2 regions of the Rhizobium laguerreae genome follow, and region 2 is predicted to be linked to the other one. Evidence: riboswitches for the same ligand, from Rfam matches in the RefSeq annotation. Region 2 holds a riboswitch; the other holds the start of a gene.
The links. Region 2 has a riboswitch for S-adenosylmethionine ahead of HFO71_RS07530 (O-succinylhomoserine sulfhydrylase). Riboswitches for the same ligand answer to the same signal wherever they lie in the genome.
Positions count from the first base shown of each region.

Region 1: it holds a riboswitch for S-adenosylmethionine, as region 2 does, so the genes downstream of both, metA (homoserine O-acetyltransferase MetA) here and HFO71_RS07530 (O-succinylhomoserine sulfhydrylase) in region 2, are expected to answer to the same signal.

Region 1 covers NZ_JAAXQT010000004.1:202,923-210,463, forward strand. Annotated here, with positions in the region: gene HFO71_RS14970 (ABC transporter ATP-binding protein/permease) at 1-1,728, opposite strand, end outside; SAM riboswitch at 1,843-1,920, shown strand; gene metA (homoserine O-acetyltransferase MetA) at 1,968-2,891, shown strand; gene HFO71_RS14980 (aldose epimerase family protein) at 3,119-4,141, shown strand; gene HFO71_RS14985 (GntR family transcriptional regulator) at 4,303-5,076, shown strand; gene HFO71_RS14990 (SIS domain-containing protein) at 5,073-6,104, shown strand; gene nagA (N-acetylglucosamine-6-phosphate deacetylase) at 6,104-7,255, shown strand; gene HFO71_RS15000 (SIS domain-containing protein) at 7,273-7,541, shown strand, end outside.
Region 2 covers NZ_JAAXQT010000002.1:127,462-135,002, reverse strand. Annotated here, with positions in the region: gene HFO71_RS07550 (glycoside hydrolase family 26 protein) at 1-881, shown strand, start outside; gene HFO71_RS07545 (DUF995 domain-containing protein) at 900-1,409, shown strand; tRNA gene HFO71_RS07540 (tRNA-Gly) at 1,541-1,614, opposite strand; gene HFO71_RS07535 (2'-deoxycytidine 5'-triphosphate deaminase) at 1,674-2,768, opposite strand; SAM riboswitch at 2,842-2,920, shown strand; gene HFO71_RS07530 (O-succinylhomoserine sulfhydrylase) at 2,963-4,147, shown strand; gene apaG (Co2+/Mg2+ efflux protein ApaG) at 4,410-4,802, shown strand; gene HFO71_RS07520 (Hsp33 family molecular chaperone) at 5,161-6,153, opposite strand; gene argF (ornithine carbamoyltransferase) at 6,243-7,157, opposite strand; gene HFO71_RS07510 (aspartate aminotransferase family protein) at 7,206-7,541, opposite strand, start outside.

The DNA of each region.
Region 1 (7,541 bases), on a different contig from region 2:
GCTTTCGGGCATCGAGGTGAGCAGTTTGGCCATTGTTTCCTGAAATTCCGGCTCCATGCCTTCCAGCACTTCGTCGAAGATGATCCAGCGCGGGCGCACGAGAAGCAGCCGGGCAAATCCGATCGCTTTCTGCTGGTCGCTGTCGAGCAGCTTGTCCCAGCGGGCGCGGGTTTCGAGCCTTGCGATCAGCGAATGGAGACCAACCTTGTCGAGGGCCGCCTCGACGTCGGCTTTCTCGTAGGCTTCGGGACGTTCGGGGAAGGCCAGCGCCTCGCGCAGCGTGCCGCCGGGAACATAGGCAACCTGCGGAACGAAGAGCATGTCGTCGATCGGCGGCAGGCCTATCGTGCCGCTGCCGCAGGGCCAGAGGCCGGCCATCGCCTGGAAGAGCAGCTTGCGATTGACGCTGTGATCGCCGTTGATCATGATTTTTTCGCCGGCCTTGATCACGACATCGGTTTCACGCAGGCGGAAACCGCCGCATTCCTCGATGTCTTCGCCGATCTTGGCGACGATCACCACGTCCTTCAGCGTCAGCGTGTCGGGCGCGGCGTTTTCATAGGCGATGCTGTCCTTCAGGTCGAAGTCCTCTTCCATCTCGACCAGCGCCTGGCGGAAATCGGTGACGCGCATCAGCGTGGCGCGCCATTCGGCGATCGGGCCGAAATTGGACACATACCAGCGCAGCGCCGTGTTGACCTGGTTGAAGGCACCGACGGACATCATCAATTGGCCGAGGGTGAGACCGCCGGAGAAATAGGCGGGGGCGGCAACGATGATCGGAATGACGATCACCAGCCAGCCATAGCCGGCCGAGACCCAGGTGAGATTGGTATTGGCCATGGCAAGCCGCTTGACGACTGTCAGGACCGAGCTGATATCGGTGTTGATGCGCCGACGCTCGTTCTCCTCGCCGCGGGCGACGGTGATTGCCGGCATGTTTTCGTTGGCGTGCATCAGCGTGAAGCGAAGCTCGGCCTCTTTCGAAAAACGATCGGCATTGAGCTTCACCAGCTTGCGGCCGACGACCTGGCTCAGCACCGAGGCGGAAGCGGCATAGAAAATCGCCGCCCAGACCATGTAGCCTGGAATGGAGAAGCTATGGCCGCTGATGCGGAAGATGAAGCCGCTGGAAAGCTCCCAGAGCACGCCGATGAAGCTCACCAGGAGAATGGTCGACTGCAGCAGGCCGAGAACCAGCCCTGTCGTGCTTTCGGCGAGATTGCGGGAATCCTCGTGCAGACGCTGGTCCGGATTGACGCCGATCAGGCCGCTGGAGGCGAGCCGCAGCGCCCGCTTGCGCTTCAGCCACTGATCGACCAGATCGCGCGACAAGCCTTCGCGCATATAGAGCGCGGTCATCTGGTTCAGCCAGGCCTGCAGCACGTTGAGCAGCAGCAGCGTGCCGGCGATCATCGCGAAGATTTCGAGTTGGTGGAAGAATTCGCCGAGGTCGCGGCGCTCCAGCGAGTCGTAGAAAGGAGCATTCCACTCGTTCAGGATGACCTGGCCGTAGGATGTCGCCAGGATGACGAGGATCAGCACGGTCGCCAGAAACAGCACCTTGCCACGCACTTCCGAATTCCAGAATGCTGAGAACATGACGCCGAGGCGATATGTCAGGCTTAAATCATACCCTACCCTATCCTGCCTCCGGATGCCCGGCCTCCTCTCGATTTTATCTGCCATTACGCTTTTCCAAATCGCCCATGCCCCTATAAATAACATGGTGGCGTTACCGGTCTATCAACAGATTCTATCAGTCATTAAAGTGTGATGATGCTTGCATGAGTCTCCCCTGCATGCATTCGCCAGTTGATTCGCAATCAGACTGGGTCTAATTAAGGCCTCCGTGGTGATTTGGCCGGCCGGCTTGCAGCCACGTTAAAAAAGTCGCTAAAGGGCCGCGTGCGGACCGGTAGCGATTTTTGTCGCCGCCGGTTTTTGTTTTTGATCGAGTGACCGCAATGCCCATCAAGATCCCCGATACGCTGCCCGCCTTCGAAACCCTGGTTCAGGAGGGTGTGCGGGTGATGACCGAGACGTTGGCGATCCGTCAGGATATCCGACCGTTGCAGATCGGGCTGCTGAACCTCATGCCGAACAAGATCAAGACCGAACTGCAGATGGCCCGTCTCGTCGGCGCCTCGCCGCTGCAGGTGGAACTGTCGCTTATCCGCATCGGCGGCCACAAGGCGAAGAATACGTCCGAGGATCATCTGCTTGCCTTCTACCAGACTTGGGAAGAGGTAAAGCACCGCAAGTTCGACGGCTTCATCATCACCGGGGCGCCGATCGAGCTTTTGCCCTATGAGGACGTCACCTATTGGCCGGAGATGCAGGAGATTCTCGACTGGACGGAAACAAATGTCCATTCGACGATGAACGTCTGCTGGGGCGCGATGGCGGCGGTCTATCATTTTCACGGCGTTCCGAAATACGAGCTGAAGGAGAAGGCCTTCGGCGTCTACCGTCACCGGAACCTCAAGCCGTCCTCCATCTATCTCAACGGCTTTTCCGACAATTTCGAGGTGCCGGTGTCGCGCTGGACCGAAGTGCGTCGCGCTGATATCGAAAAATCCGAAAGCCTGGAGATCCTGATGGAGTCCAGCGAAATGGGCGTCTGCCTCGTGCACGAGAAGAGAGGCCGGCGGCTCTACATGTTCAACCATGTCGAATATGATTCCACCTCGCTTTCCGACGAGTATTTCCGCGACGTCAATGCCGGTGTGCCGATCAAGATGCCGCACAATTACTTCCCGCATAACGATCCGGCGCTTGCGCCGCAGAACCGCTGGCGCAGCCATGCGCATCTCTTGTTCGGCAACTGGATCAACGAAATTTACCAGACGACGCCCTTTGATGTGGAAGAGATCGGCACCGATCTCTGACCGTTGCCGAATCACGCCTGGAGGCGAGGCCGCCGCACCACTGCTGCGGCTTTTCTTTCTGATCCGCCGGTTGCGGATTGAAGCAAATCCGGGCAGGTTCCTGTCCTGAAGCCTACCACACCGCGCGTCTTCGTCGGACGTGCAATGCACACATTGAATCGCTGCAAATTCCTCAAATCGATTCCGAATTGAGGAATTTGCAGAAGAGATAGAATGGACGGTCGATCATGTCGGATAAGTTGGAGCGGGACGTTTTCGGGCAGACGCAGGCGGGCGAGACCGTCTATCGCGTCGAGATCAAGGGCGGCGGGCTGACGGCCAAGATCATCAGCTGGGGCGCGGTCATCCAGGATCTGCGTCTCGAGGGACATGATGCGCCGCTGCAGCTCGGCTTCGACGATTTCGACAACTATCTTCTTTATTCGTCCTATTTCGGCGCGACGCCCGGCCGCTGCGCCAACCGCGTCGGCGGCGGCAGGTTCACGCTTGACGGCAAGGACTATCAGCTCGAGCCGAATGAAAACGGCGTCACGCATCTGCATGGCGGCAGCGACAATATCGCCAAACGCAATTGGACGATCGTCGAGCATGACGTCGACCGCGTGGTGCTGAAGATCGTCGATCCCGATGGCCGCGCCGGCTATCCCGGCAATTGCACCATCCAGGCGACTTTTTGGGTGCATGGCAATGGTGAACTGTCGATCACCTACGAATCGACCAGCGACCAGCCGACGCTCGCCAATGTCTGCCAGCACGCCTATTTCAATCTCGACGGCCGCGAAGACGCGCTTGGCCATGACATCATGATCGCCGCCGATCACTATCTGCCGACCGACGAGAGACAGGTGCCGACCGGTGAGATCCGTCCCGTCGAGGGCACGGAATTCGATTTCCGCGAGATGGCGCCGATGAAGCGTTTCGTCGGCAGCGAACAAGTGTACTACGACCATAATTTCTGCCTGTCGGGCGAGCGTACCGCCAAGCGGAGCGTCGCGCTTGCCCGCAGCCTGTATTCCGGTGTGTCGCTGGAAGTGCGCAGCACGGAGCCAGGTGTGCAGTTCTATGCCGGCTTCAAGCTCGATGTCGCGGCTCCCGGCATCGGCGGGCGCAAATACGGCCCATTCGCCGGCTTCTGCCTGGAGACGCAGATCTGGCCGGATGCCATCAATCACCAAGGTTTTCCGAATGCGGTCCTGCGCCCCGGCGAAGTGCTGCGCCAGGAGACGGATTATATCTTCACCAAGAACTGAGCATCCTCCAGCGCCGCGCGTTTTTAACGCGCGGCGCTGTCGCGCACGACTGTCAAATTTGAGCGCTATGAAACCCTTGCTGGTCCGCCGGCGAGAGTTTTTTCGTTCCGCGCTCGATTCTGTCTTGCTGATTGGTTCTATATAGGTTCTATTGTGTGCCCATGGATAGAACCAGTCTGATAGCGGAACTGAACAGCCGCGGCCTGCGTGACGAGGCGCTGACCGGGCCGCTCTACAAGCGGCTGGCGCAGACGCTGACCGGCCTCATTCAGGAAGGGCTGCTGAAGCCCGGTACCGCGCTGCCGGGTGAGCGCGACCTTGCCGAGGCACTGAAGCTCGGCCGAGTCACCGTGCGCACCGCCTATCGCGATCTGATGGCATCTGGCGCACTGGAATCGCGCCACGGAAGCGGTACTTTCGTATCGAGCAGGGTGGAGCGCATGGAACAGTCGCTGTGGCGGCTTTCCTCCTTCTCCGCCGACATGCGCTCGCGCGGGCGTCTGCCGGCCGCACGGATATTGTCGCGGGCGGTCAACACGCCGTCGCCGGAGGAATCCTTCCTGCTCGGCCTCGGCGGCGACGAGCCGGTGCTGAGACTCGACCGCTTGCGCCTTGCCGACGGCCTGCCGCTGGCGATCGAACGCGCCGTGGTGCCGATCAAGTTCCTGGGACACGATGCCGGCGGTGAGGGATCGCTCTACGATGCGCTGACGGCCAGCGGCCACAGGCCCGTGCGCGCGCTGCAGCGGCTGACGGCGGTCACGCTCGACCCGTCCTCCGCCGCGATCCTGAACGTCAAATCAGGCGCGCCGGCGCTCTTGATCGAACGTGTCTCGCGCCTGGAAGACCAGCGCGTCGTCGAATACACCCGCTCGCATTATCGCGGCGATGCTTATGATTTCGTTGCCGAATTGAGAATCGGAGATGACCTATGAATGACAACCAGTCACTGATGCTGCAGGAAGCCGGCCAATCGTCGGAGGTGGTCGCCACGCTGCTCGAAAAGGAAAAACCGGTCTTTGCCGAGATCGCCCGGCTGTTTTCGTCCGCTCGCCCGAGCGTGGTGACGACGGCGGCGCGCGGCTCCTCGGACCATGCCGCCACCTTTTTCAAATATCTCTTCGAGATCACCTGCGGCGTTCCGGTCGCCTCGGTCGGCCCGTCGATCGCTTCCGTCTATGGTGCGGCACTGCATCTGAAGGGCGGTGTCCATTTCACCGTCTCGCAGTCGGGTGCCAGCCCCGACATCGTCGCGCTGCAGGATGCGGCGAAGAAGGGCGGAGCGACGACGATCGCCGTCGTCAACGTCACCGACAGCCCGCTTGCGAGGCAGGCCGATATTGTTCTCGGTCTCAATGCCGGCGCGGAAAAGAGTGTCGCGGCGACAAAATCCTTCATCGCCTCGGTCGCCGCCCTTTCCGGCGTGACGGCTGCGATCGGCGGTGCGCCCGACCTGCAGGCCGCGCTCGGCAAGCTGCCGGAGGCACTGTCGGCGACTGCCGGGATCGATACGGCGGCAGCCGAGGACGTGCTCTTCAACGCGACCTCGCTTTATACAGCCGGCCGCGGCCCGGCCTTCGCGATCGCGCTCGAAGCGGCGTTGAAGGCAAAGGAGACCTCCGGCCTGCATGCCGAGGCCTTCTCGCTGGCGGAACTGATGCATGGCCCGATGCGCCTGGTGCAGCCGGGCTTCCCGATCGTCGCCTTTGCGCCCGACGATGCGGCCTTCGCCAACAATGTGCAGGCGCTGGAACGCCTGCAGAAACTCGGCGCCACCACCGTCGGTTTCTCGACGCAGCCGCTTTCCGGCGTCCATCTGCGCGTACCGACAACGGGCAACGGCCTCGTCGATCCGCTGGTGTCGCTGCTCGTCTATTACCGGCTGATCGAGTCGGTGACACGCCGCAAGGGCTTCGATCCCGACAAGCCGGCAAACCTGCTCAAGGTGACGGAGACGGTCTGATGGGACGCAAGATCTTCCTCGGCGCCCGCATCTTCGACGGCGAGCGCTTCCATGACGACAAAGCCCTCATCGTTGCCGGCGGCCGCGTCGAAGCGATCACTGCCAGAAATGATCTGCCGGACGGCGAGGTGGTGACGCTTGCCGGCGGTGTTCTGTCGGCCGGTTTCATCGATGCGCAGGTCAATGGCGGCGCCGGGCGGATGCTGAACGATGAGCCTTCGGCTGCCTCGATGGACATTATTGCCGGCGGGCACCGACCCTATGGCACGACGTCGCTGCTGCCGACGCTGATCACCGATACATCAGAGGCCTCCATTGCCGCCATCGAGGCGGCCAAGGAGGCAGTGAAAATGAACCGCGGTGTCGCCGGCCTGCATCTCGAAGGCCCGCATCTGGCGCCTGCGCGCAAGGGCGCGCATCTGGCCGAACTGATGCGGCCGGTGGAGGACCGCGATGTCCAGGCCTTCATCCGGGTGCGCGAGGCGATCGGTACGCTGCTCGTCACCGTGGCCGCCGAGCAGGTGACGGTTGCCCAGGTGCGCGAGCTTGCGGAAGCCGGCGTCATCGTCAGCATCGGCCATTCCGATTGTTCGAGCGAGGCGGCGGAAGAACGTTTCGACGCCGGCGCGCGAGGCGTCACGCATCTCTTCAACGCCATGAGCCAGTTGGGACACCGTGCGCCCGGTCTCGTCGGCGCGGCGATCGATCATCCCTCGACCTGGTGCGGCATTATCGCCGACGGCCATCATGTCGATCCGAAGGCCCTGCGCACGGCGCTGCGCGCCAAACGCGGCGAAGGCAAGCTGTTTTTCGTCACCGACGCGATGTCGCTCGTCGGATCGGAGAAGGATTCGTTCACGCTGAACGGGCGCACCGTCCGGCGCGAAAGGGGCGGCTTCTGCTCGAAGCTGGTGCTGTCCGACGGCACGCTGGCCGGTTCCGATGTCGACATGATCTCGACGATCCGTTACGGCGTCACCTATCTCGACCTGACGCTCGCCGAGGCTTTGCGCATGGCGACCCTTTATCCGGCCCGGTTCCTCAGGCTTGGCGATCGCGGCCATCTCTCGCCGGGCGCGCGTGCCGATCTGGTGCATCTCACCGATGCGCTTGCCGTCACCGCCACCTGGCTCAGCGGCGAAGCGACCTGAAATCAAGGATAAGCCGGATGACTGATATCACCGATGCCTATTTCTCAAACCTTATCGGTCGGCTGGAAGAACTCAAGCAGACGCTTGCCCAGCCGATGGCGCAGGCAGCATCCGTCATCCTCGATGCTGCCCGCGGTGACAAGCGCGTCTATGTCTTCGGCACCGGCCATTCGCATATGCTGGCGGAAGAGGTGCATTATCGTGCCGGCGGGCTCGCCTTCACCGTGCCGGTGCTCGTCGGCTCGGCCATGCTGCATGAGGGTGCGGTCATCAGTTCGGTCTATGA
Region 2 (7,541 bases):
GTTCTGCCGAAGGGCAGCCGCTAGCAATGACGACATCGTCCATTGCGCCGCCGACCAAAATGCCGGTCGTCACGAAGGAGTCGATCACGTTCGGCGCCTATGATCCGCACGGAGATTTAGGCGCCTCACCCGATTCGAAGATCGAACACCTTTTCCTGCCCTGGGAAGATGTCGATCTGGGCACGCTCGCCCTCGCCGACGATTATGCGCAAGCGCGTGGCCGCACCCTGCTGATCTCGGTCGAGCCCTGGACCTGGTCGACCGGTTCGCGCCAAACCTCGCAGGAACTGCTGCACAGCATCCTGGACGGTTCGCGCGATGCGAACATGGCCGCCGTCTGCTCGACTGCTGCCAAGCTGAAAAGTCCGGTCATCATTCGCTGGGGTCAGGAAATGGACGAAACCGACAGCCAGTTCTCCTGGTCGCATTGGCAGGGCGACGATTATGCCAAGGCCTATCGCCGGATGGTGGAGGTCTGCAAGGTCCACCTGAAGACGGCCAAATACATGTGGTCACCGAAGGGCAATGAGGGGCTTCAAGCCTTTTATCCCGGCAACGATGTCGTCGATCTTATCGGGCTCTCGGTCTTTGGCCTGGAGCAATACGACAGGGACAAGACTGGCCGTGACCAGACGTTTGCCGAGCACCTTGCGCCCGGATACGCCCGTGTCGCCGGTTACGGCAAGCCCATCATGGTTGCCGAACTCGGATACGAAGGCGGCGATTCCTTCGTGCGAAACTGGGCTGAAAGCGTAACGAAACGCTATCCCCAGTTCCCGGCGCTCAGCGCCGTTATCTACTTCAACGACCGTGAAGTCTATCCGTGGCCGGACGGCTATGGCCGCCCCGACTGGCGGATCGTCCGCGAAAGCATCAATTGAACAAGAAGGAACCTGAACATGTCCATGCTTCAAAAAATGTTCCTGGCCGTGGTCCTGACCGGCGGTATCGCCACGGCCGCGTCCGCTGCCGAAACCAATGAGCCTGCGGGGATCGAGACCGCAAAGCCGATGAGCAGCGCGGAAATCTATCGGCTTTACAACCAGAATTCCTGGATGTGGAAAGCCGGCGCCGGCTACTTCTCCGCAAAGGCGCGTCGCTTTACCGCCTGGTCGCGGGAAAATGGCTCGCCGTCCTTCGGCATGGGCCGCTGGTTCATCACGGAGTCGGGTAAACTCTGCTTCAACGCCGACTGGCACGCCAAGACCGGAACGGCGACGGCAATCACCTGCTTCAGCCACCGCAAGAAGGGCGGCCTGATCTATCAGAAACGCGAACCGGACGGTCAATGGTACCTTTTCAAGAGCGCACCGGCACAAGCCACCGACGAATTCGCAAAGCTTCGCCGCGGCGACTACGTGAGGTCTCAATTGGGGGGAATTGAGATGAGCGTCAGTAAGACCAGATAAAGGCGAAGCTAGGGGTTGCGCGCGGCCGAGGCGCCATCTGTGTCCTTTAGGAGCCGATGCCTGCGCGCAACCCTTTTCATAAAAGATCACGAAGCGCCTTCAAAAGGCGGCGAACGGACGGCCGGGGCAGCTGGAGCGGGTGAAGGGAATCGAACCCTCGTATTCAGCTTGGGAAGCTGCTGCTCTACCATTGAGCTACACCCGCGATGAAGCGAGATTTCCAACAGATGGGGGCCGCTGTCAAGTCGCGGCGGTCGGGAAGGCTCAGATGCGGAAGTGCTTCGAGAGTTTGAGGCCCTGGGCCTGGTAGTTCGAGCCGAGACCGGAGCCGTAGAGGCTGGCGGGCTTTTCCTGCATATGTTCGTAGACGAGGCGGCCGACGATCTGGCCGTCTTCGAGGATGAAGGGCACCTCGTGGCTGCGCACTTCGAGCACGGCGCGGCTGCCGCGCCCGCCGGCCGGCGCATGGCCGAAGCCTGGATCGAAGAAGCCGGCATAATGGACGCGGAATTCGCCGACCAGCGGATCGAACGGGGTCATCTCGGCTGCATAATCCGGCGGCACGTGCACCGCCTCGCGCGAGACGAGGATATAGAATTCATCGGGATCGAGGATCAGCTCGTTGCGGCCGCGGCTGTGGAGCGGTTCCCAGAAATCGAAGAGGTCGTGCTCGGCCTTCTTGTCGACGTCGACGACGGCGGTGTGATGTTTGCCGCGATAGCCGATCAGGCCGTCCTTGTCTCCGGCGAGGTCGATCGACAGCGCGATGCCGCCGCCAGAAATGTTGGGCAGCTTGCTGGCAACCAGCGTTTCGCTTTCATGTAGCTTCAACAGTTCCGGCTCGCCGAGCAGGGAATGGCCGACGCGGAAACGGATCTGCGACAGGCGCGAGCCGCGGCGCACGACGATCGGGAAGGTGCGCGGACTGATTTCGAGATAGAGCGGGCCGGAATAGCCTGATGGGATCTTGTCGAATTCCTGGGCGTAATCGGTGATAACGCGGGTGAAGATATCGAGGCGCCCGGTCGAGCTCTTCGGATTGGCCGAGGCTGACATGTCGGCCGGCAGCGCCAGGCTCTCCATCAGCGGCACGATATAGACGCAGCCGGTTTCGAGCACCGCCCCCTCGGTAAGGTCGATCACATGCAGGCTCAGCCGGTCGAGCTTGTCGGACACCAGATGCGAGGGGCCGGGCATGAAGCTGGCACGCACGCGAAAAGCCTTGCCACCCAATCGCAGGTCCAGGCTTGCCGGCTGGATCTGGTCGCGGTCCAGCTCCCGCTCGGAGATCAGACGCCCCGTTTCGAACAGCGCGGAGATCGCGCGATCCGCCAGAATTCCCGTTTCGCGAGCCATCATGCCTCATCCATCATTTGCCGCCGACAAAACCAAACTCGGGGAATTGACGCAAGCAGCTAACAGCAGTATTGCAGAATTATCCCGTGGTGATTTGGCCGGTCGGCTTGCAGCCACGTTAAACAAGTGGCTAAAAAGACCGGGTTGAAACCGGTCTGCTTTTGCGACCGGTTTTTTTGTTATGTGAAGGTGATGGCATGAGCAAGACCTGGCGCCCGGCAACCCAACTCGTCCACGGTGGCACGCTGCGTTCGCAATATGGCGAGACGTCCGAGGCAATCTATCTCACCCAAGGCTTCGTCTACGAGACGTCGGAGGCGGCCGAAGCCCGCTTCAAGGGCGAGACGGAGGGCTTCATCTATGCCCGCTACGGCAGCCCCACCAACGACATGTTCGAAAAGCGCATGTGCATGCTCGAAGGCGCTGAAGACGCCCGCGCCACCGCTTCCGGCATGGCCGCCGTCACCGCGGCGATCCTCTGCCAGCTGAAATCAGGCGATCATATCGTCGCCGCGCGCGCCCTGTTCGGCTCCTGCCGCTGGGTCGTCGAGACGCTGGCGCCGAAATACGGCATCGACTGCACGCTGATCGACGGCCGGGATCTGGCCAACTGGGAAAAGGCGATCACGCCGAAGACCAAGGTGTTCTTCCTGGAAAGCCCGACCAACCCGACGCTCGAAGTGATCGATATTGCAGGCGTCGCCAAACTGGCCAACCAGATCGGCGCCAAGGTCGTCGTCGACAATGTCTTCGCCACGCCACTCTTCCAGAAGCCGCTGGAGCTCGGCGCCCATATCGTCGTCTATTCCGCCACCAAGCATATTGACGGCCAGGGCCGCTGCCTCGGCGGCGTCGTGCTTTCCGACAAGGAATGGATCGACGAGAACCTGCACGATTATTTCCGTCATACCGGCCCGGCCATGTCGCCGTTCAACGCCTGGACTTTGCTGAAGGGCATTGAGACGCTGCCGCTGCGCGTGCGCCAGCAGACCGAGAATGCCGCAAAGATCGCAGATTTCCTGGCCGAGCAAGGCAAGGTCGCCAAGGTGATCTATCCCGGTCGCAAGGACCATCCGCAGGCCGATATCATCGCCAAGCAGATGACCGGCGGCTCGACCCTGGTCTGCTTCGAGCTGAAGGGCGGCAAGGATGCGGCCTTTGCGCTGCAGAACGCGCTTGAGATCATCAAGATCTCCAACAATCTCGGCGACAGCAAGAGCCTGATCACCCATCCGGCAACGACGACGCACAAGAACCTGACGGAAGAGGCACGCACCGAACTCGGCATCTCGCCTGGTACGGTCCGCCTTTCGGCCGGCATCGAGGATACCGACGACCTGATCGAGGATTTCGCGAAGGCGCTTGCCAAGGTATCGGCCTGATTTAGGAATAAAGGCGGCCGGACCCCACCCGGGTTCGGCCGGATCTCACCAAGGTGAGGCCGTGCCGGACCTCACTGGGTGAGGCCGGGGGAACAAGTTCGCTCGCCGCGGCGTTCCGAAACGGAATTAACACTGACAATTAGGCTTAACGATCGAAAACCCCTCGGATCACAGCCATTTCAGCGATGATAATTGTTCCGTTTCTTGACGGACAGGGCCTCTTATAAGATACGGGTAACATATCTTGACTAAGGTGCAAGGCATGTATCGCGCCCTCACAAGAGAGATCGAAGTAGTCGTCGAGCCGTTCTATCTGGAGGAGCAATCCGATCCGGAAGACGATCGCTATGTCTGGGGTTACCGGATTGTCATCAGCAACAATTCCGGCATAGCCGTTCGGCTGGTCAATCGTTACTGGAACATCACCGACCAGAACGGCCAGGTGGACGAGGTGACTGGTCCCGGCGTCGTCGGCGAGCAGCCGCGGCTCAGGCCCGGCGACACCTACGAATATTCCTCTGGCTGCCCGCTCGACACGCCCTCAGGGCTGATGTTCGGCCATTACCAGATGGAAACGGACGACGGCGAGATGTTCGATGTCGACATCCCCGCCTTCTCGCTGGATTCGCCTGGGCTGCTGCGCGTGCTTAACTGAGGCGCATCAATTGAGACGTCATTTTCCGTCAGCGCCACGTTCCTGAGATCTTCGACGCCCGGGGCGAAGGGGCATGCCGCAACATCTCGACTCCCTCTTCTCCCCAGCGGGGGAAGGTGCCCGTAGGGCGGATGAGGGGGCCGGCGAAGCCGGTCTTTCCAACAACATCCATGCAGGTTTCGGCCGCGATGACACCGTCTCGACCATGTTCAGGGCGGCGGGGCACACGGCATTGCCGTCGGAGTGCCGGAATGGGTTTTATGTGAAGGATGTGCCGTGTGGCCCCCTCATCCGCCTGCCGGCACCTTCTCCCCGCTGGGGAGAAGGGACTTGGGGCAGCCATCAATGCAAACCGAGCCTATTCCGCCGGCTGAAGCTCGGCCGGCTCGAAGTGGTAGGTGGTCGAGCAGAATTCGCAGGTCACGGCGATTTCGCCATCTTCCTGGCTGGCCTCGATCTCCTCGGCCGAAAAGCCCTTGAGCACGCCCTTGATCTTGTCGCGCGAGCAGCTGCAGCGGTCGAAAACGGCGCGCGGTTCGTAGACGCGCACGCCGCGCTCGTGGAACAGGCGGAACAGCAGCCGCTCGGTGCCGACCAGCGGATCGGTCAGTTCATCGGCGTCGATGGTCTCGACCAGCGAACGGGCTTCGAGCCAGGCATCGTCCTCGCCATGCGGGCGGCTGCCGGTGTCGCCGTCGCCGCCGTGCAGATCCGGCTGGCGCATGCGCTCCGGCGCTTCCGGCAGGAACTGGGCGACGAGGCCGCCAGCCCGCCAACGATGGCGCGGCTTGCCGGCATCGTCGCGATCGAAGAGCTCGGCCGCGGCAAGACGGACGCGCGTCGGGATCTGTTCCGACTGGCGGAAATAGACGCCGGCAATTTCTTCCAGCGTAGTGCCGTCGAGCGCGACAATGCCTTGGTAGGGCTGGCTGAACTTGCCCTGGTCGATGGTGAAGGCGAGAATGCCTTTGCCGAGCAGTTGCTCCGGCTCGGTTTCGCCTGACTCGATCGCCTTGTTGAGCAGCGCCTGATCGAAACGGGCATAGGCGCGGACGTTTTCCGGCGTCGAGAAATCGGCGACGAGAAGATCGACCGGGCCGTCGCCCTTGGTCTGCACCGTGAACTTGCCGTCGAACTTCAGCGAGGTGCCGAGCAGCACCGTCAGCACGACGACTTCGGCAAGCAGCCGGGCAACGGGTGCGGGATAATGATGGCGCTCGAGGATCGCATCGAGCATAGGGCCGAGCTGGACGGCGCGGCCGCGCACATCCAGCCCCTCCACCTGGAAAGGGACGACATGGTCATCGCCGGCGAAATCGAACTGGCCGAGGGCGGCTGCAGCTTCTGCCATGGCTTTCACTCCTAGTTTCCGAGCGATGGGCCAGCGTGCCCTTCGCTCGCGCGGTCGCGAGTTTGTGACTCGCGACGTCCGATTATGGTTCAGATCGCGCCCAGGCACCAAGCAAGAATCGACTTCTGCGCATGAAGACGGTTTTCCGCCTCATCGAAGACTACGGATTGCGGACCGTCGATCACTTCGTCTGTCACTTCCTCACCGCGATGAGCGGGCAGGCAATGCATGAACAATGCATCATTGCCGGCTTTCGCCATCAAGGCCGCGTTGACCTGATAAGGCTGGAAGACATTGTGACCCCGGGCCCGATGTTCCTGATTCATGGAGACCCAGGTATCGGTCACCACGCAATCGACGCCGGCGACCGCACGGTCGGCATCATGGCAAAGCATGATTTCGGCGCCCTCATTGCGGGCCCAGTTCAGATAGTGATCCTTTGGCTCCGAGCCAAGGGGCACGGCCATGTTCATGCGATAGCCGAAACGCGCGGCACCCTCGACCAGCGAATGCAGCACATTGTTGCCGTCGCCGGTCCAGGCGATGGTCTTGCCCTTGATCGGGCCGCGATGCTCTTCGAAGGTCATGATATCGGCCATGATCTGGCAGGGATGGGTGTCATCCGTCAGCGCATTGATCACGGGCACGGTCGCATGCTGGGCAAGCTCCAGCAGCCTGGAATGCTCGGTGGTGCGGATCATGATCGCATCGACATAGCGCGACAGCACCTTGGCGGTGTCGCCGATCGTCTCGGCGCGGCCGAGCTGCATCTCGGTGCCGGACAGGAACAGCGTTTCGCCGCCGAGCTGGCGCATGCCGACGTCGAAGGAGACGCGGGTGCGCGTCGACGGCTTCTCGAAGATCATCGCCAGCATCTTGCCCGCGAGCGGCTTGTCGCCCGTGCCTGCCTTGAAGGCCTGCTTGCGGGTGAGCGCATCGTTCATGATCGTTCTGAGATCGGCGGATGTGACCGCCGAAAGATCGAGGAAGTGTTTAGGGCTCATATCGTCTACTTACCTGTACCTGTGCTGCGCCCGAAGGCGGCAATTTCTTCAAGCCGTCTTCTTAACCTTGGAAGCGCGGATCCTCTCGGCGGCGCGCTCGACGCGGGCAAGGCCCTCGCGGGCTTCCTCGGCGGTGACCACAAGCGGCGGAAGAAGGCGGATGACGTTGTCGCCGGCGGGCACGCCGAGCAGATGGGCGGCGCGGATCGCCTGCAGCAGTTCGGCTGAGGGAACGGCAGCCTTGATGCCGAGCAAAAGCCCCTCGCCGCGCACGTCTTCGATCACATCGGGATAACGATCCTTCAGCGAGGCGAGACCCTGGCGGAAGACGAGTGCTACGTCGCGCACCTGCTGGAGGAAGCCATCGGCAAGGATGATGTCGAG